DNA from 4 places in the Nocardioides sp. NPDC023903 genome. Region 3 is predicted to be linked to each of the others. Evidence: predicted binding sites of a transcription regulator. Region 3 holds the regulator's gene; each other region holds the start of a gene.

Region 1 (4,734 bases), on a different contig from region 3:
GGCGACGTGTCCAACGCCGTGACCCACATGCGTACGATCCGCCGCGAGATCCGCCGTCTCGGCGCCCTTGCCGAGGACGAGCTCTACGTGGCCGCCAAGGAGCTCCAGGCTCCCTACGAGCTGGTCAAGGAGGTCGCCGAGAACGGCAAGCTCCCGGTCGTCCTGTTCACCGCCGGCGGCATCGCGACCCCGGCCGACGCCGCGATGATGATGCAGCTCGGCGCCGAGGGCGTGTTCGTCGGCTCCGGCATCTTCAAGTCCGGCAACCCTGCCCAGCGCGCCGAGGCGATCGTCAAGGCGACCACCTTCCACGACGACCCCGACGTCGTCGCCAAGGTCTCCCGCGGCCTCGGCGAGGCGATGGTCGGCATCAACGTCGACGAGCCGGCTAGGTCGATCCAGTTCGCGGAGCGCGGCTGGTGACCACTGTCGGCGTACTCGCCCTCCAGGGCGACGTCCGCGAGCACCTCGCCGCCCTCGACCGCCTGGGGGTGAAGGCGACGTCCGTACGCCGTCGGGAGGAGCTCGACGCGTGCGACGCTCTCGTCATCCCCGGCGGGGAGTCGACGGCGATGTGGCGCCTGGCGCGTACGTTCGACCTGCTCGACCCGCTCCGCGAGAGGGTCCGCGGCGGGATGCCGGCGCTCGGCACCTGCGCCGGCATGGTGCTCCTGGCCGACCGGCTGCTCGACGCGGCCCAGGGCCAGGAGACGATCGGCGGGCTCGACATCACCGTCCGGCGCAACGCCTTCGGGCGGCAGACGGAGTCGTTCGAGACCGACCTGGAGGTCACCGGGCTGGACGACACGGTCCACGGCGTCTTCATCCGGGCGCCCTGGGTCGAGCAGATCGGTCCGGGCGTGGAGGTGCTGGCGAGCGTGGGGGAGCACCCCGTCGCCGTACGCCAGAACCAGCTCATGGCGACCTCGTTCCATCCGGAGGTCAACGCCGACGACCGGCTGCATCAGCTCTTCGTCGACACCTGCTGCTGACGGTGACGCACCGCACGTAGTTAAACTGGGTGTCTGCTGCCATGTGGCGCCCCGAAAATGGGTAGAGCGGAGGCGGCACGACAAGCATCAGCGACGACGCGGGGCAAAGGACGGTTTCCAGATGAGCGGCCACTCCAAGTGGGCAACGACGAAGCACAAGAAGGCGGCGATCGACGCCAAGCGCGGCAAGCTCTTCGCCAAGCTCATCAAGACGATCGAGATCGCGGCCAAGACCGGCGGTCCTGACCCGACGGGCAACCCGACCCTCTTCGATGCGATCCAGAAGGCCAAGAAGCAGTCGGTCCCCAACGACAACATCGACCGCGCGGTCAAGCGCGGCGGTGGGCTCGACGGCGGCGGGGTCAGCTACGACACGATCATGTACGAGGTCTACGGCCCCCAGGGCGTCGCGCTCCTCATCGAGTGTCTGACCGACAACCGCAACCGGGCGGCCATGGAGGTGCGCACCGCGGTCACCCGCAACGGCGGCACCATGGCCGACCCGGGCTCGGTCTCGCGGCTCTTCGACCGCAAGGGCGTCGTCGTCGTGGCCAAGGCCCAGGAGGGCAAGGAGATCTCCGAGGACGACCTCCTCGAGGCCACCCTCGACGCCGGTGCCGAGGACGTCAACGACCTCGGTGAGTCCTTCGAGATCGTCTCCGACCCCTCCGACGTCGTCGCGGTACGCACCGCGCTGCAGGACGCCGGCATCGACTACGACTCCGCCGAGGTCCAGTTCGTGGCCTCCATGGACATCCCCGTCGCCGATGCCTCCGCGGCCGAGAAGGTCTTCAAGCTCATCGACGCCGTCGACGACCTCGACGACGTCCAGAACGTCTTCTCCAACGCCGACGTTCCCGATGAGGTCATGGAGACCGTCGACGCCTGACCTGCGGCGCCGAGCGCGCTGTCGTCCCCTTGTGAACCGGCTCATGCCCGGGGTGGATGCCGGGTACCCGGAAGGTCGCGAACCGCCACCAGGGCGCGTTCCCGCTGGAAGGAGGACACGATGGGATACGGCGTAGGAGCGATTCTGCTCGTGGTCGGGCTGGTCCTGGCGCTGGCTGTGCACGTCTCGGTCAGCGGGGTCGATCTGACGATGATCGGCTGGATCCTGGCCGCCGTCGGAGCGTTGGTGCTGATCCTGACCGCTGTGACGCTGAACACCGGCGGTCGCTCACGCACGGTCGCGAGGCGGAGGCATGCGGACGGTACGGAGACCGTCGAGGAGCGGCGGACCGACAGCCTGTGAGCGCAGGAGGCCTCTACAGCGACTGGTGACCTCCGAGGCGCGTTGCGTCATCCTGAATGAGGGTGTCGTAGCGCCGGAGGCAGCGGCCGGCAGGTAGTCTACGAACAGACGTTCGACACCCGGCCGGCCCGGTCGTTGTGGAAGAGGTGCTTCAGTGCGCGTGCTTGGGATCGACCCCGGCCTGACCCGGTGCGGGATGGGCGTGGTCGACGGCTCGCTCGGCAGGCCGCTGTCGATGGTGGACGTCGGAGTGATCCGTACGTCCTCCGATCTCCCCGTCTGGGAGCGGCTGGTGACCATCGAGAAGGGGATCGACGCCTGGATCGAGGAGCACCGGCCCGACGCGGTCGCGATCGAGCGGATCTTCGCGCGGTCCAACGTCTCCACGATCATGGGTACGGCCCAGGCCAGCGGCCTGGCGATGGTCTGCGCCGCGCGGCGCGGTCTCCCGGTCGCCCTGCACACGCCCTCGGAGGTCAAGGCCGCCGTCTCGGGCAACGGCCGCGCCGACAAGGCCCAGGTGACCGCCATGGTGACCCGCATCCTGCGGCTCTCGACCCCGCCCAAGCCCGCCGATGCCGCCGACGCGCTGGCGCTGGCCATCACCCACCAGTGGCGCGGAGGCGCCCAGAACCGCATCGAAGCCGCGCTCGCCGCGGCCGGAAGGACAAAGAAGTGATCGCGTCCGTACGCGGCAAGGTCGCCGCCGTCAGTCTCTCCACCGCCGTCGTCGAGGTCGGCGGGATCGGCATCGAGCTGCTCTGCACGCCCAACACGCTGGCCACGCTCCGCACCGGCGAGGAGGCGCACCTGCCGACCAGCCTGGTCGTGCGCGAGGACTCGCTGACCCTCTTCGGCTTCACCGACACAGACGAGCGCACGCTCTTCGAGCTTCTCCAGACCGCCTCCGGTGTCGGCCCGAAGCTCGCCCAGGCCATGCTCGCCGTCCTCTCGCCCGACGGCATCCGGCTGGCCATCGCGGGCGAGGACGCCAAGACCCTCACCAAGGTCCCCGGCATCGGGCAGAAGGGTGCCCAGCGGATCATCCTGGAGCTCAAGGACAGGATCGGCGCCCCGACCGGCACCGCCTCCGCCCCTGCGCGCGCCACCACAGCGGCGCCGTGGCGCGACCAGGTCACCGAGGCCCTCGTCGGCCTGGGCTACAACGCCCGGGACGCCGACAAGGCGGTGACCGCGATCGAGCCCGAGGCCGGCGACCAGGCCAACATCTCGCTGCTTCTTCGGGCGGCCCTGCGCACCCTTTCGAAGGCATAAGGACCCATGCACGAGGACGACCTGGACCAGGCCGAGGAGGATTACTTCTCCTCGCTCACCATCGCCGAGGCCGACGGCGACGACCGCGCCGTCGAGGCCGCGCTGCGCCCGAAGACCCTCGACGAGCTGATCGGCCAGCAACGCGTCCGCGAGCAGCTCGGCCTCGTCCTCGAGGCGGCGCGGCGGCGTGAGCGGGCCCCCGACCACGTACTCCTCTCCGGGCCGCCGGGCCTCGGCAAGACGACCCTCGCGATGATCATCGCCGCCGAGATGTCGGCGCCGCTTCGGATCACGAGCGGCCCGGCGATCACCCACGCTGGCGACCTGGCCGCGATCCTGAGCGGGCTCAACGAGGGCGAGGTGCTCTTCGTCGACGAGATCCACCGGATGAGCCGACCCGCCGAGGAGATGCTCTACCTGGCGATGGAGGACTTCCGGGTCGACGTGGTCATCGGCAAGGGCCCGGGCGCGACCGCGATCCCGATCGACCTGCCGCCGTTCACGCTGGTCGGCGCGACCACGCGCGCCGGGCTCCTCCCGGGTCCGCTCCGGGACAGGTTCGGCTTCACCGGCCACCTCGAGCTCTACGACCCGGCCGACCTCGAGCTGATCGTGCGCCGCTCCGCGGGGCTGCTCGAGGTGACGCTCAAGGACGACGGCGCCGCCGAGATCGCCGGCCGCTCCCGAGGCACGCCACGGATCGCCAACCGGCTGCTGCGCCGCGTACGCGACTATGCCCAGGTCAAGGCCGACGGCACGGTCACCCAGCAGATCGCCGAGAAGGCGCTCGACCTCTACGAGGTCGACCCGCTCGGCCTGGACCGGCTCGACCTGGCCGTCCTCGACGCCCTGTGCCGCAGGTTCGGCGGCGGCCCGGTGGGCATCTCCACCCTCGCCGTCGCGGTGGGGGAGGAGCGCGAGACGGTCGAGGAGGTGGCCGAGCCGTTCCTGGTGCGTTCCGGCTTCCTGGCCCGTACGCCGCGGGGCCGTGTTGCCACCCCAGCCGCCTGGCAACACCTCGGACTGCCGGTCCCGGCCAACACTGAGGCGGCATCTTGGTCCGTGGACACGCTCTGGGATGAGGCCTGATTCACAGTCTCAACCAGGTGCCTGGTTAGACTTGCACGTCGCCGTGCGCCTGCCGGTGACCACTCAGACTGTCGGAGCCGAACCCCCGTGGAATTCCTTCCCTTTATCGTCATCATCGTCCTGTTC
Region 2 (4,734 bases), on a different contig from region 3:
CCATCGCCTCGGGCGTGTGCTCGTCGCGGACGGTGTCGATGCGGTTCCTCTGGACGCCGAGCTTCATCAGCTCGACCAGGTCGTCCCAGATGGCGTCCCACTGCTGCCTGCGCAGGGTGTTGCCGGGCCGCATCGGGTCGATCCGGTGCCGGAAGAGCACCTCGGCCCGGTAGACGTTGCCCACCCCGGCCAGGACGGACTGGTCCATCAGCAGCGCGCCGATGGTCGTACGGCTCCGGCTGATCCGCAGCCACCCCCGGTCTGGGTCGGCGTCGTCGCGCAGCGGGTCCGGGCCGAGCTTCGCAACCACCGCGTCACGCTGGGCCGCGGTGACCAGATTGCATGTGGTGGCACCGCGCAGGTCTGCGTACGTCTCGCTGCCGGTCAGGCGCAGTCGGACCTGGCCGATCGGGAGCGGCGGCTCGCCTGCGTGCGGCTTCAGGTCGAGCTTGCCGTAGAGGCCGAGGTGGATGTGGACGTACTGCTCCCCCGGGAACTCCACGAACAGCTGCTTGCCCCACGCCTCGGCGCCGGCGACGACCTGGCCGTCGAGGAGCGCGGCGGAGTCGGCGAACCGGCCCTGCGGGCTGCTGACCCGGACCTGCTGACCGGCGAAGGCGTCGCTCAGATCGAGCGCGAGGCGGTGGAGGGTGTGCCCCTCGGGCATCCCCGGATCAGTCCTGGTCCTCGGCGGGCCCGAGGCCCTTGGCCGAGTCGGGAAGCGGCGGCCGTACGCCGTCGGCGTCGTAGGCGTGGAGCTGGTCGATGCGGCGTACGTGCCGCTCGTCCTCGCTGAACGGCTCGGCCAGGAAGATCTCGACGAACTTCGTCATGTCCTCGAGGCTGTGCATCCGGCCACCCACCGCGACCACCTGGGCATTGTTGTGGTCACGGGCGAGCTTGGCGGTCTCCTCGCTCCACGCGAGCGCGCAGCGGATGCCGGTCACCTTGTTGGCCGCCATCTGCTCACCGTTGCCCGACCCGCCGATCACGACCCCGAGGCTGTCCAGCCCCTGCTCCCGGTCCCGGACCACTCCCTCGGCCGCCCGGATGCAGAAGACCGGGTAGTCGTCGAGTGCGTCATAGACGAACGGGCCATGGTCGACAGGCTCGTAGCCGAGCTCCGTCAGACGGTTGATCAGGTGGGACTTCAGTTCGAGACCGGCATGGTCACAGCCGATGTGGACGCGCATGCCTCCCATCCTCTCTTACCGCTGCTGGATCTTCGGATTTGGTGGTTGGTGTTTCTTCTTGGGCCTGGGCCGCCGACCCGTTACGGATGGTGTTCTCGCCGGGTCCCGGAGTCAAGGACGGCCTTCGGCCGCCGGCTTCGCCGGTCGCCTTCGGCGATCCTTGACACCGGGACCCGCCGAGAATTTTGGCTCGCTATCGGGTCGGCGGCGGGGTTTGGCGCAGCGGATTCAGTTGGGCACGGGCTTGGGGATCCGAGGCCGGCGGCTCTTGGAGACAGACGGCATCCTCGTGCTTTCACAAGACGATGACACCTTGTGAATGCTTCACAAGGTGTCACGGGCGAGCGGTCGCACCAGAGCAGCTCGCTCAGGTACGCCGGGTGAACCGGATCCGCCCACTCGGGAGCCGCTCATACCCGTAGTTCGGATCGTGGATTCGACGATGGTCACTCGGACACAACAAAACCATGTTCGCGAGGTTGGTGAGGCCGCCTTCGGACCAGGGTTTGAGGTGATGGGCCTCGGTCCAGGCTGCTGGGGCGTCACAGTCTTCGGCTTGGCAGCACTTGTCTCGTAGCCGCAGGGCGCGGTGTTGGACCGGATACGCCAATCGGGCGGTGCGGCCGAAGTTGAGGATCTCGGAGTCGGTGCCGAGGACGACGGGGACGAGGTCGGCGTTGCAGGCCATCCGGCGGGCTTCGGCGGCGGTGATCTGCTCGCCATCGAAGCCGAGGGCTGCGGTGCCGGGTCGGCCTCGACCTGGTCGAGGGCTTGGGTGATCACCCGTGCCTTGTCCTGCGACACCACACCCTCAGCCAGACCAGCCGCCACGAGGTCATACTTCGCTACCCCCGCGGCAAGCTTGATCTGGGAACGGGCCACGGCCTTGTCGACGAGCAGTTCGGTCCGCATCCACCCGGAGGCGTCTTTGGCGCCGGTCTCTTCGGCGAGATCACCAGCCGTGGCGAGCACTCGAAGTTTCAATGCCGCTTGCTGCGCCTGGAGCTTCTCCAACCGCTCCAGCAGATCCTTCTTCTGTCCCGTGCGCCAATAGGCAGGGTCGGTCGCGAGGAGCTCTTGAAGGGCGGACTCGATGGCCTTCAAGGCAGCGTCGATCGCGTCACCGGGGTTGGTGCCCCAGTGGTCGATGTCGCGGCCGAGACTCATCGCCGTCCCTCCCCTCAGAGGTGTGTCGTGATGGGTCTGATTCTACGCCTCCCGCCACCATCCGGCCATCTATTTTCCCAGGTCAAATACAGTTTTAGCGGTGAGCGAACGATCTCGCCTCTGTGGATGGTAAGTGGCCCGAAGGGCCACCCTCCGCCCCCATCAACACCACCCGTCCCAAACAAGAATCCGCTGCGCCACACCCGGGCCGCCGCCCCGATAGCCAGCCAAATCTTTTCTCGACGGGCCCCGGTGTCAAGGACCGCGAAGCGGCCGGCGAAGCCGGCGGCCGAAGGCCGTCCTTTACTCCGGGGATCGTCGAGAAGACCCTCAAAGAAAGGGTCGGCGGCCCACCCCAACCCCGAAAAGCGGTCCGCAAACGACAAACGCACCGATAGATTTCCCCAGCGTGGAGCACTGGACGACGATGGACGAGATCCTCGCGGCAAGATCAAGGTTCGAGTCAGCGATAGACGGCTGGACGCCGCCGAACGCCCACGGCGTAGGCCTCCGCCCATCCACAGCAGCCAACCACGAGCCAGAACATTTCCCCCTGGTCAACGCCTACGGCCACCGCCTCCCAGCGGTGGTCATCGCAACAGTCGTCGGACACAAGCGCGGGACGGCGGCGTACAGACTGACCCGACAGGAGCTCGAGCGAGCGATCGAGCTGATCTCGCCCGCGGAGGCGTACGTCGACTATGACCACCCCAACGTACGGAGCTGGCGTGACAGGATTCTGCCGACGCTGATCGAGGATCCCGAGGCCGAGGTCGTGGCGGTGTTCATCGGCGACGAGCCGGAGGAGTCCCCTGACCCAGCGATCGACGCCTTCCGGGCAGCGTTTCCAGACCAGGCCGTCGCGATCGCGGCGGCGACGGCAGGGGCGGCGGTCGTGAGGGAGATGTACGGCACGGACCCGAGCCACTTCGACAAGTCCCCGACCGACTTCGCGACCGAGGCGGACATCGCCTCGGAGAAGGCGATCCGGGAGACGATCGCGACGTACCGGCCCGACGACGCCTTCGAGGGTGAGGAGACCGGCCGCAGCGGCGACAGCGAGCGGAGATGGTTGGTCGACCCGCTCTGCGGGACCCTCAACTACGCCGCCCAGACCCCGCTCGCCGCGGTGAACGTCGCGCTCGTGACACCAATGGGCGTCGAGACGGCGGTTTCGGCCGATCCGATCAGCGAAGAGATCTTCTGGACCGACGGCACCTCCGCCTGGCTGCGCAAGGGCGGCGGCGACACCGTCCTCACCCCGAGCCCACGCACCCGGCTCGTCGACATCCAGTGCGACGGCCCGCTCGAGCGGCCGTTCGTCGGCGGGCAGCTCGTCGCCGACCCGCGCCTGCGAGCCCACTTCGGCCCGCGCGTGATGTCCTCCACCCTCGCGGTCGCCTGGGTCGCGGCCGGCCGACGGGCGGCGTACGTCACCGATGGCCACCTCGAGGGAAGCGTCCACTTCACCGCCGGCATCGCGCTGTGCCAGGCCGCCGGGTGCGTCGTCACCGACCTCAACGGCGACCCGATCCACACCGGCCGCGGGATGATCGCCGCGGCCGACGCAGCCACCCACCAGATGCTGCTGGACCTGGTCCGCCCGCACCTGGAGGCGGCGGACGGCCCCTGAGCCGCGAGGCTCAGCGCTGCATCAGCGCGTCCATCGCGACGGCGAGGGCAGCGGCGACCCGGAAGTCGACGCGCGGGTCGTGGACGGTGACCGTGTACTTGTCGCGGAAGGCGAAGCGACGCTCGATCGAGATCAGCGGCTGGCCCTCGGCGGACACGTAGTCGAAGTGGATCGGGAGGAAGTCGAGCTCGGTGAAGCGGCGCAGGATGGCGATGACCTGGTTGCGCTCCTGACCCGTGCCGGAGTAGCCCGGACCCTCCACCTGGAAGGTCGAGCGCAGCAGGCTCTTGCCGAAGTCCTTGCGAAAGAAACCCAGCGCCGCCCCGCTCGGGTCGGTGACGTCGTAGCCGGCGTTGAGGTCCATCACCGCACGCGCCTTGAAGGCGAAGACGGCCTGCGACTTCGACTCGTCGGCGTAGAACGTCACCTGCTCCTTGAACGCCAGCCGCTTCTGCTGAGCGAAGGCGAGCACCTGCCCCTCCGAGCCGTCGGCGTTGGCGGCCTGGGCAACGTACTTGTTGGCGAAAGGCGTCACCTTCTGGCGAAGGTAGAAGCGGGGGACGTGGTACGGCTGCTGCGTCATGGGCGCAACCTATCGGTCGTCAGCGACGGCGCGCGACGAGATACGCCTGCGGTGTCCGCTCCCAGTCCTCGGCGGAGCGCACCACGGTCCCGGTGACCTCGAAACCCGCCTCCTCGAGCAGCGCGCTGGTCGCCTCGACCGGGAGCCGGTAGCCGTCG
Region 3 (4,734 bases):
AGGCTCTGCTCGCGCTTCTCGGTGCCGATGGCGCCGCGGAAGTACTTGGTCGTCACGATCGTCGAGGCGTTGATCGACCAGAAGTCGGGGAACTCGACTCCGGTCTGCTCGAAGACGGTCTCGCCGGTCTTCCAGTTCTTCTGGACGACGTCGCGCCGCTCCCAGGTGATCTCGTCGTAAGGGTGGACGCCCTCGGTGCTGAAGATCCGCTCGATCTTCAGCCCGGCGCCCGTCTTCGACGATGCCTGTGCCTCTGCTGCCGTGTCTGTCATTTCGTTCCCCCTGTTGTCATCGATCGCTGTGCCGTACTGCTGGTCGGTGCTGATGGTGGAGTCCTTGCTCTGTTCTAACTGGTTTCGCTGGCTGTGCCGTTGATTGGCCCGGACAGGTCGCTTCCCCACGGCCTGCCCGGGCCGGTCTATGTGTCCCGTGGGACCTAGTCGGAGCCCACTGGGGCCTCGACCGGATGTTCTGCCTCGAAGTCCTGGACTTCCCGTTCCGTACGCAGCATCTGGATCTCACGCTCGAAGTCCTCCACCGACCCGAAGGCCCGGTAGACGCTCGCGAAGCGCAGGTAGGCCACCTCGTCGAGCTCGCGCAGCGGCGCGAGGATCGCCAGCCCCACCTCGTTGCTGGGAACCTCGGCCAGCCCCTGGCTGCGGAGCGCCTGCTCGACCTCCTGGCCGAGGCAGGCGAGCTGGTCCTCGGTGACCGGCCGGCCCTTGCATGCCTTGCGTACGCCGTGCACCGCCTTGTCGCGGCTGAACGGCTCCGCTGCGCCGGAGCGCTTGGCCACCATCAACTGCATCTGCTCGACGGTCGTGAACCGCTTCCCACATTCCTGGCAGACCCGGCGGCGCCGGATCTGGCCACCGTCCTCGGCCACGCGGGAGTCGAGCACCTTGGTGTCGCTGTGTCGGCAGAACGGACAGTGCACGGTCGAGCCCCTCTCGTGAGACCTGTGGATCCAGGCCGTCTCATTGGCGGCCCGAGCCTGTGGAACCTGTGGATATGAGCGTGAGCCCCTGTGGAACAACACCCTCATCGCTGTGGGCCATCCGCCCGTTCATGTGAACTAGATGTGGATAACTACAGCCGTGTAACTACTAGATGTAGTGGTAACCGTACGCCCGCCCCCACGACGATGCAAGCGAGGGTCGGGTTTACCCGCGTGTCCGGCGTGTCGCCGGTCAAACACCGAAAGATTCCGGTTCGAGGGCGCCGGACTGGCCCTGATGCGTAAGAATGACCCCCGTGACAAACATCTCCGGAGGAAATCGCGTCGGGTCGCGGAGAGGCACGCGCCCCAGAAGCGGTCCCCGGCCACCTTTCATCTTGCCTGCGATCGCGACACTGGCCTTCCTCGTCATCTGGGGAGTGCTCGTGTGGGTCGCCGTCGGTTTCGGGGCCGACGCACGGGGAGGCGATTCCGGCGCCTGGGCGAAGCTCGCCATCGCGGCGGTCGTTGCAGTCGCCTGCCTCTTCCTGACCTTCACCTTCGCCGGAAAGGCCTGGCGGGCCTTCTCCGGCTCCCCCACCCCGCCAACCGACGACTACGCCGGAAGCCACTCCAACGCCTACGTCGAGGAGACGGACTACACAGACCCGGCCTACTCCGACCAGGCCTACCCTGAGCAGGCCTACCCGGAGCAGGACTACTACGGCACCGGCTCCTACGGCTACGACGACACCGGCTACGGCCGGCACAGCTCCGACACCGGAAGCCAGCCGCCCTACGGCGACACCGGGAACCGCTCGGCCTACCCCGACACCGGCTCCCAGTCGCCCTACGGCTACCCCGGCAGCGACCAGAGCTACGGCAACACCGGCAGTCGCGCCGCGTACGGCGCGTCGGCCTACCAGCCGCCGACCAGCCCACCGCCCACTCCGGCGCCCTACTACTCCAGCCCGCCGACACCGACGTCGACGCCGCAGAGCACCCCTGGGTACGGCTCGCAGGGATACAGCACGGACAGCTACCCCACCCAGCAGGCCGGCTCGCCGCAGTATCAGTCCGGTGCCTACCAGGCTCCGACCAGCTACGGCCAGACCGGCTCGCGGGCTCGGCTGACCCAGGATCCCGCCGCGACCCAGGCGATGCCCACCCAGCGCCAGCCCCAGGACCCGCCGGTCCAGCCGGTCCAGCCGGTCCAGCCGGACGACGAGTGGCCGCCGCGGCACAGCACGCGCAACAAGCAGTGGCCGCCGGCCGAGCCGGACAGCCCCTATCGCGGGCGCCACTGACCTGAGACAGCGAGAGTGCTGCAGACGCTTCCCATCGCCTGCAGCACTCTCACTCTTTTCCCCGGTAGCCGGCTGCCAGGGTCGAAGGAGCAGCCGGACATCTGTGCGGCGCCTTACGGCGCGGTCGGAACGATCAGCGTCTGTCCGGACATGAGCATCGAGGACTCGAGACTGTTGAGCTCCTTGATCCTCTGCTCCATCTCCCGAATCGAGGAGTCGGTGCCGGCGACGGCCTTCGAGGAGATGTCCCAGAGCGTGTCGCCATCGCCGACGACCATCGTGTGGGCGGAGGAGGCGGGGCTTTTGTCCGCACCGTTCTCCACCGCGAACGCCACCTTCGCTCCGATCAGCGCGATCCCGAAGAGCACGACGAGCGCGAACGCGAACACGACGACTCGTCCGCGACGGGTGAGCCGCACGGTCGAGCGACGCTCCTCCCGCACCGGACGGGGCGGCTCGGCTACGGGCAGCACATAGACGGTTGCACTCATCTCACGGCCTCCTGGTCACAAGTCTCTCGATCAGGTGTTCGATCGAGCACATGTTCGAAGGTAGATCACGTGTTCGAACAACGCAAGTAGCGACCCCAAGAATTTTCGAACGCCGACACGCACCTCCCAAGAGGTCGAACAAATGTTTGATGTCGTGGTGCTAGAGGGACTAATGTGATGACATGACCACGCAGAAGACAGGCACCGGATCAGGCGGTTCGAAGAAGAGCCGCGTCCGCGAGCTGCCCGACGGGCCGCCGGACGCGACCGGGCTCACGCCGCGTCAGCAGCGCATCCTCGCTCACCTGCGCGACAGCATCGAGCAGCGCGGCTACCCGCCCAGCATGCGCGAGATCGGCGCCGCGGTCGGGCTGACCAGCACCAGCAGCGTCGCGCACCAGCTCCGCGCGCTGGAGCAGCGTGGTCTGATCCGCAAGGACCCGAAGCGACCGCGCGCTCTCGAGGTCTTCCTCCCGGAGGTGATGGCCCACCGCAAGGCCATGTCCGGCGAGGAGCCCGAGTCGACGATCACCGCCGAGGCCGACATCAACCCCAACCCCGCCGCTGCCATGGTCCCCCTGGTCGGGCGGATCGCGGCCGGTGGACCGATCCTGGCCGAGGAGACCTCGAGCCAGCAGAGCATCGAGGACGTCTTCCCGCTGCCCAAGCAGCTGGTCGGCAACGGCGACCTCTTCCTGCTCTCGGTCTCCGGTGACTCGATGGTCGACGTGGCCATCTGCGACGGCGACTTCGTGGTCGTGCGCCAGCAGCCGACCGCTGAGAACGGCGAGATCGTGGCCGCGCTGATCGACGGCGAGGCCACGGTCAAGACGCTCTCCCGCAAGGACGGCAAGGTCTGGCTGCTGCCGCAGAACGCTGCGTACGAGCCGATCGACGGCACCCACGCGTCGATCCTCGGCAAGGTGACGGCGGTCCTGCGCAGCCTCTGAGTCCTGCGCCACACCTCCCGGAACCAGTCCGGGAACACTGCGTGAAATCCAGCCGCCGGCCCATGACAGGGCCGGCGGCTGCGTCGTTCCATACAGCGTGACCCAGACGCAGATCGACCGCCGCACCCTCATCGCCGCCGGGCTGGCGACCGCCGCAGGAGCCGGAGCCATCGTTCTCCCCGAGCCCGCCGAGGCCGCAGGCGGCACGCTCAACCACTTCCAGCACGGCGTCGCCTCCGGTGATCCGCTCCCGGACCGCGTGGTCATCTGGACCCGGGTCACGCCGACCGCGGACGCGACTCCCGGGTCCGGGCAGGGCGAGGAGGTCCTGGTCCGCTGGGAGGTCTCGCCCACCGCGGACTTCAGCCGCGTCACCGCGAAGGGATCCCACCAGACGGGTCCTGACCGCGACCACACCGTGAAGCTCGACGTCACCGGCCTGGCGCCGGAGAGCTGGTACTTCTACCGCTTCACCTACAACGGCCAGACCAGCCGCGTCGGCCGCACCCGGACCGCTCCGGCCGCCGACGCGGCCCCGGAGAACGTACGTTTCGGGGTGGTCTCCTGCTCGAACCTGCAGGCCGGCTGGTTCGCGTCCTACCGCCACCTGGCCGCCCGCGACGACCTGCACGCGATCCTCCACCTGGGCGACTACCTCTACGAGTACGCCCCCGGCGAGTACGGCTACGGCATGGCCAACGAGGACGTCCGGCGGCACGAGCCGGCCCACGAGATGCACACGCTGGCCGACTACCGGATCCGGCACGCGCAGTACAAGCGCGACGTCGACCTCTCCGCCGCCCACGCCCGGCTGCCCTGGATCGTCACCTGGGACGACCACGAGTCGGCCAACGACGCCTGGCTGCTGGGCGCCGAGAACAACGAGCCCGGTGAGTACGACTGGATCGACCGCAAGACCAACGCCAACCAGGCCTACGACGAGTGGATGCCGCTGCGCGTCGACGGCACTGCCACCGTGGAGATCGACGACCACCTCCACGACAGCATCTACCGGCGCCTGCGCTTCGGCAACCTGCTCGAGCTGAGCA
Region 4 (4,734 bases), on a different contig from region 3:
GTGCTCGGACTCCGGCGAGACCACCTCGACCACCAAGGCGACGGTGTCGGCATCGTAGAACGAGGCCTGGTCGGAGATCCGTGCCGTGCTCACCAGCACGTCCGGCTCCGGCCGGTTGCGCCTGTCGAGCACCACCGTCAGCTCCCGATCCACTTCGAACTCGTCCGGCGCCTGCGCAGTCAGCGAGTTGGTCAGGGCCGTGACGAGCCGACTGTGCCAGCGGCGCTGCGGTGACATATTGAAGACCAGGGCTCCGTCGATGAGTTCGGTATGACGCGGCGCCTCGACGAGCATGTCGAGGTCTTCGGAGTACCAACCCTCCTCACGGGGAGGGTGCATCCAGTCGGGCAACGCGGTCATGTTTCGAGGATACCGCCTGTTGTTGGGGTCGGTGGGTGAGCGCGGACGTGACCGTTGCTTCGTTTCAGTGTTCGCCGCCGACCCTTGCTTCGATCGAGAAAGATTTCGCCTGTATCGGGTCGGCGGCGAGAGTGTGGCGCAGCGGATTCAGTTGGGCACGGGCTTGGGATCCGTGGCTGGTCGTGCGCGGGCGGCCCGGTGCCTCGTCGGTGCCTACGACAGTGGGCGTGACCTTGTGAATCGTTCACAGGCGAGCCGTCGCCCACTGATCCGAAGAGTTCCCCACGAGCGCGGAGCTTCCCCACCCTCCGGAGGGTGGGGAACCTTCACCGCGGTGGGGAAATGTCCCCACCAGCAGGGAACCGGCGAGCGTGGAGTCGAGAGGGCCTCGGCGAGCCGGTTAGGGGCGGCGGGTGAACCGGATGCTGCCGTCGGGTAGTCGCTCATGGGTGTAGGCAGGGTTGTGCGCCAGGCGGTGGTGATGGGGACACAGCAGCGCCCCATCTTTGAGGTTGGTCTTGCCGCCGGCGGCCCAGGGGTCGAGGTGGTGGGCGTCGCACCATTCGGGTGGCATGTCGCAGCCCTCGGCTTGGCAGCACTTCTGCTGCAACCGCATCGCCTTGCGCTGGATCGGCTGGAAGAACCGACTGTCCCTACCAGCGTCGAGGACCTGGCCGTCGCCGCCGAGGACCCAGGGGATGATGGTGGCGTTGCAGGCCATCCTTCTGGCCTCGGCTGCGGTGATGGTGGTGCCGTTGGTCTCGTCGTAGCCGAGGGTGGCGATGCCGAGGTCCTTGCGGAGCTCCTCGAGGCTGATGACCACGTTGATGGTGGTCGCGTCACCGCCGTGGCGGGGCAACCCTGCCGGGTCGACGGTCTCCAGCAGCCGGGCGAATCCCTGGCCCATCAACCGCTCCCACGGCGGCAAGGGCGCACCCTTGCCGACCAACTTCTGCTTGCGGGGCTGGGCCCAGGCCTCGACGAGCCGCTTGAACCGCATCCCGATCGAGGTCGAAAGGACGCCGTCGAAGCCGATGGTGCCGTCGTGGTTGTCCCACACCCGCAGCGCGGTCTTCTGCTGGGCGCGTTCCTCTTCAGCCAGGAGGGCTTTGGCTTCGGCGTCCTCGAACCGGACCGGATCGATCTCGGCCAGGATCCGTTTCCCGACGATCCGGAGTTCGTTCGCGGTCATGCGGGTGGCGTAGTCGACCAGCAGCTTCTCAGCCAGGACCAGATCTTCAACGCTCGCGACCGGGTCGGCCTCGATCTTGTCCAACGCCTTCACGATCACCCGGGCCTTGTCCAGGGACACCACGCCTTCAGCCAGGCCGGCAGCAACGTGCTCGTACTTCGCGACACTGGCCGCGAGCTTGATCTGGGACCGGGCCACGCCCTTGTCGATCAAGAGTTCAGCGCGCATCCACGCGGAGGCGTCTTTGGCGCCGGTCTCCTCGGCGATGTCGCCGGCAGAGGCGAGCACCCGGAGTTTGAGCGCGGTCTGCTTGGCCTGGATCCTCTCCAGTCCTACCAGGCGCTCCTTCTTCTGCCCGGTGCGCCAGTAGGCGGGATCTCGGGTCAGCAGCTTTTCGAGGGAGGATTCGATGGCAGCTATCTCTGCGTCGATCGCGTCCTCGGGGTCGGTTGACCACGGGTTGATGTCGCGTTCGAGACTCATCGCTTCCCTCCCTTCAAACGGGTGTTGTGATGTTCTGATTCTACGCCTCGAACACTCGCTTAACCACCCATTTATGCAGGTCAAAGGCGGTTTCGCGTTGAGTGAACGACCTCGTTTCTGTGGATGGTAAGTGGCCCGAAGGGCCACCCTTCCGCCCCATCAACCTCAGCTGTCCCAAACCAGACTCCTCTGCGCCACACCCCGGCCGCCGCCCCGATAACCAGCCAAATCTTTCTCGATCTGGTCCGGAGTCCAGGACCGCGAAGCGGCCGGCGAAGCCGGCGCCCGAAGGGCGTCCTTGACGCCGGTCCAGATCGAGAAGACCCTCCAAGAAAGGGTCGGCGGCCCACCCCAACCAAGAAAACACGGTCCGCAACAGAGGTGAAATTCAGACTCACCCGAAGTCGATGAGCCGCCCGTCCTCATGCATCACACAACCCCGCCCGATCCAAGCAACAGCATGCTCCTTGTCGCCAACAGCAATGTGCGAATAGCTAGGCGGAACCCAGATGAGCTCATAGTCGACGTCACCCAGCGCCGCCTCGGTAGCCCGAACAGCATCGTCGGAAGGGTCGAGGGTGCGTACGGCCTGTTCGACGGAGTCGAAGTACTTTCGGCCGGCCTCGGAGAGTTCCTTGGCGCACCATGCACACGTGCCCAACGACTCGACCTGCGCGGGAGTGGCCCTGACCGGGGCGTCTAGACCGAGGAGCTGGGGGCAGGCCCGGACATGCAGGAGACGACCCGTCGCGTGCGCGACGAAGAGGGTCTCGGGGGTGTCGGAGGGCATCTCCGGAGCCTAGGGGAGTGAGGCATGCCCCGGGAGGTACCTGGGACGAATTCAGGACGTTCGGCCCCCGTGATCGCTGTGGTCCAGGTCACGTACGATCCGGGGTATGGCGCATTACCAACAGCGCGGGCACATCCCGCCCAAGCGGCACACCCAACACCGCGACGGAGAAGGGAATCTCTACTACGAAGAGCTCATGGGCGAGGAAGGGTTCTCCTCGGACTCCTCCCTGCTCTACCACCGCCACATCCCCTCGGCGGTGAAGGACGTACGCATCTGGGAGCTGCCCGACCACGGCACCACCCCCAACCATCCACTGCGCCCGATGCACCTCGGGCTCCACGACCTTTTCCCTGGTGAGGACAGGCTGAGTTCGACTTGGGGGGCCAACGACGCGGTGACCGGGCGCCGACTGGTGCTCGGCAACGGCGACGTACGTCTTCACTATGCGGTGGCGGGGGAGACCTCGCCGCTCTACCGCAACGCGATCGGCGACGAGTGTGTCTACGTCGAGTCCGGGACCGGGGTCGTCGAGACGGTCTTCGGCGACCTGATGGTGGGGGAGGGCGACTACGTGGTGATCCCACGCGCCACCACCCACCGCTGGGTGCCGGTCGGCGACGCTCCGCTGCGGGTCTACGCGATCGAGGCGAACTCCCACATCGCCCCGCCGAAGCGCTACCTCTCCCGGTTCGGCCAGTTCCTCGAGCACGCCCCGTACTGCGAGCGGGACCTCCGGCTCCCGACCGACCCGCAGACCGTGGATACGACCGAGGCGGAGGCCCAAGGGATTGAGGTCTTCATCAAGCACCGCGGCCCGGGCGCCGGCGGCATCGCCGGCTCGGTCCACGTCCTCCCGCATCACCCGTTCGACGTCGTCGGCTGGGACGGCTGCCTCTACCCGTATGTCTTCAACATCGCCGACTACATGCCGATCACCGGCAAGGTCCACCAGCCGCCGCCCGCCCACCAGGTCTTCGAGGGCAACAACTTCGTGATCTGCAACTTCGTGCCCCGCAAGGTGGACTACCACGAGCTCGCGGTGCCAGTGCCCTACTACCACTCCAACGTCGACTCCGACGAGGTCATGTTCTACGTCGGTGGCGACTACGAGGCCCGCAAGGGCTCCGGGATCGGCATCGGCTCGATCACCCTCCACCCCGGCGGCCACGCCCACGGGCCGCAGCCCGGTGCGATGGAGCGCAGCCTGGGCGCGGAGTTCTTCGATGAGCTCGCGGTCATGGTCGACACCTTCCGGCCGCTGGAGGTCGGCGAGGCCGGCGCCACGGTCGACGACGGCAAGTACGCCTGGACCTGGGCGGGAGGCCGCCAGTGACGTCGTGGCTGGACATCAACAACAGTCAGTTCGGCCTCGAGGCACTCCCATATGCCACCTTCCGCACCTCCGCCGACGCGACGCCGCGGCTCGGAGTGCGGATCGGTGACCTGGTGCTCGACGTCGCCGCGGCGGCCGAGGGCTTGGCCGGGCACTGTGAAGGTGGCCTCGACGGGCTGCTCGCCGCAGGGCCGGACGCATGGGCCAAGGTGCGCGCGGAGGTGATCCGGCTGCTCACCGACCCCGCGTGCGAGGCCGAGGTCAGGCCGCACCTGGTACCGATCGAGGACGCCGACCTGCTGCTGCCGTTCACGGTGGCCGACTACGTCGACTTCTACGCTTCCGAGCATCACGCCTCCAACGTCGGGAAGATGTTCCGCCCCGACTCCGAGCCGCTGACGCCCAACTGGAAGCACCTGCCGATCGGCTACCACGGCCGCTCCGGCACGGTGGTCGTCTCCGGCACGGACGTCGTCCGGCCGACCGGGCTGCGGAAGACGCCCGACGGGATCGTCGACGGTCCCTCGATCCGGCTCGACATCGAGGCCGAGCTCGGGTTCGTGGTCGGAGTCG

The links. The regulator LexA, encoded in region 3, represses DNA repair genes until DNA is damaged. The targets are predictions, from matches to a motif close to TCGAACANNTGTTCGA.
Region 1: ruvC (crossover junction endodeoxyribonuclease RuvC) is a predicted target of LexA. The motif match lies at 2,345-2,360, and genes of this name have one in related genera.
Region 2: AB0F44_RS06360 (HNH endonuclease signature motif containing protein) is a predicted target of LexA. The motif match lies at 2,083-2,098, and genes of this name have one in related genera.
Region 4: AB0F44_RS03180 (DUF222 domain-containing protein) is a predicted target of LexA. The motif match lies at 2,083-2,098, and genes of this name have one in related genera.

Annotation. Positions count from the first base shown of each region.
Region 1 covers NZ_JBEZZS010000004.1:182,430-187,163, reverse strand. Annotated here, with positions in the region: gene pdxS (pyridoxal 5'-phosphate synthase lyase subunit PdxS) at 1-423, shown strand, start outside; gene pdxT (pyridoxal 5'-phosphate synthase glutaminase subunit PdxT) at 420-992, shown strand; gene AB0F44_RS07385 (YebC/PmpR family DNA-binding transcriptional regulator) at 1,114-1,881, shown strand; gene AB0F44_RS07380 (DUF6458 family protein) at 2,002-2,244, shown strand; gene ruvC (crossover junction endodeoxyribonuclease RuvC) at 2,399-2,923, shown strand; gene ruvA (Holliday junction branch migration protein RuvA) at 2,920-3,519, shown strand; gene ruvB (Holliday junction branch migration DNA helicase RuvB) at 3,526-4,608, shown strand; gene yajC (preprotein translocase subunit YajC) at 4,696-4,734, shown strand, end outside.
Region 2 covers NZ_JBEZZS010000003.1:276,127-280,860, reverse strand. Annotated here, with positions in the region: gene AB0F44_RS06370 (DNA-formamidopyrimidine glycosylase family protein) at 1-667, opposite strand, end outside; gene AB0F44_RS06365 (ribose-5-phosphate isomerase) at 675-1,193, opposite strand; gene AB0F44_RS06360 (HNH endonuclease signature motif containing protein) at 1,561-1,881, opposite strand; gene AB0F44_RS06355 (inositol monophosphatase family protein) at 2,770-3,993, shown strand; gene AB0F44_RS06350 (hypothetical protein) at 4,004-4,576, opposite strand; gene AB0F44_RS06345 (class I SAM-dependent methyltransferase) at 4,596-4,734, opposite strand, start outside.
Region 3 covers NZ_JBEZZS010000016.1:71,261-75,994, reverse strand. Annotated here, with positions in the region: gene AB0F44_RS17620 (vitamin B12-dependent ribonucleotide reductase) at 1-272, opposite strand, end outside; gene nrdR (transcriptional regulator NrdR) at 437-937, opposite strand; gene AB0F44_RS17610 (hypothetical protein) at 1,336-2,244, shown strand; gene AB0F44_RS17605 (LysM peptidoglycan-binding domain-containing protein) at 2,358-2,735, opposite strand; gene lexA (transcriptional repressor LexA) at 2,918-3,685, shown strand; gene AB0F44_RS17595 (alkaline phosphatase D family protein) at 3,783-4,734, shown strand, end outside.
Region 4 covers NZ_JBEZZS010000001.1:653,208-657,941, reverse strand. Annotated here, with positions in the region: gene AB0F44_RS03185 (Uma2 family endonuclease) at 1-360, opposite strand, end outside; gene AB0F44_RS03180 (DUF222 domain-containing protein) at 761-2,035, opposite strand; gene AB0F44_RS03175 (hypothetical protein) at 2,430-2,825, opposite strand; gene AB0F44_RS03170 (cupin domain-containing protein) at 2,932-4,161, shown strand; gene fahA (fumarylacetoacetase) at 4,158-4,734, shown strand, end outside.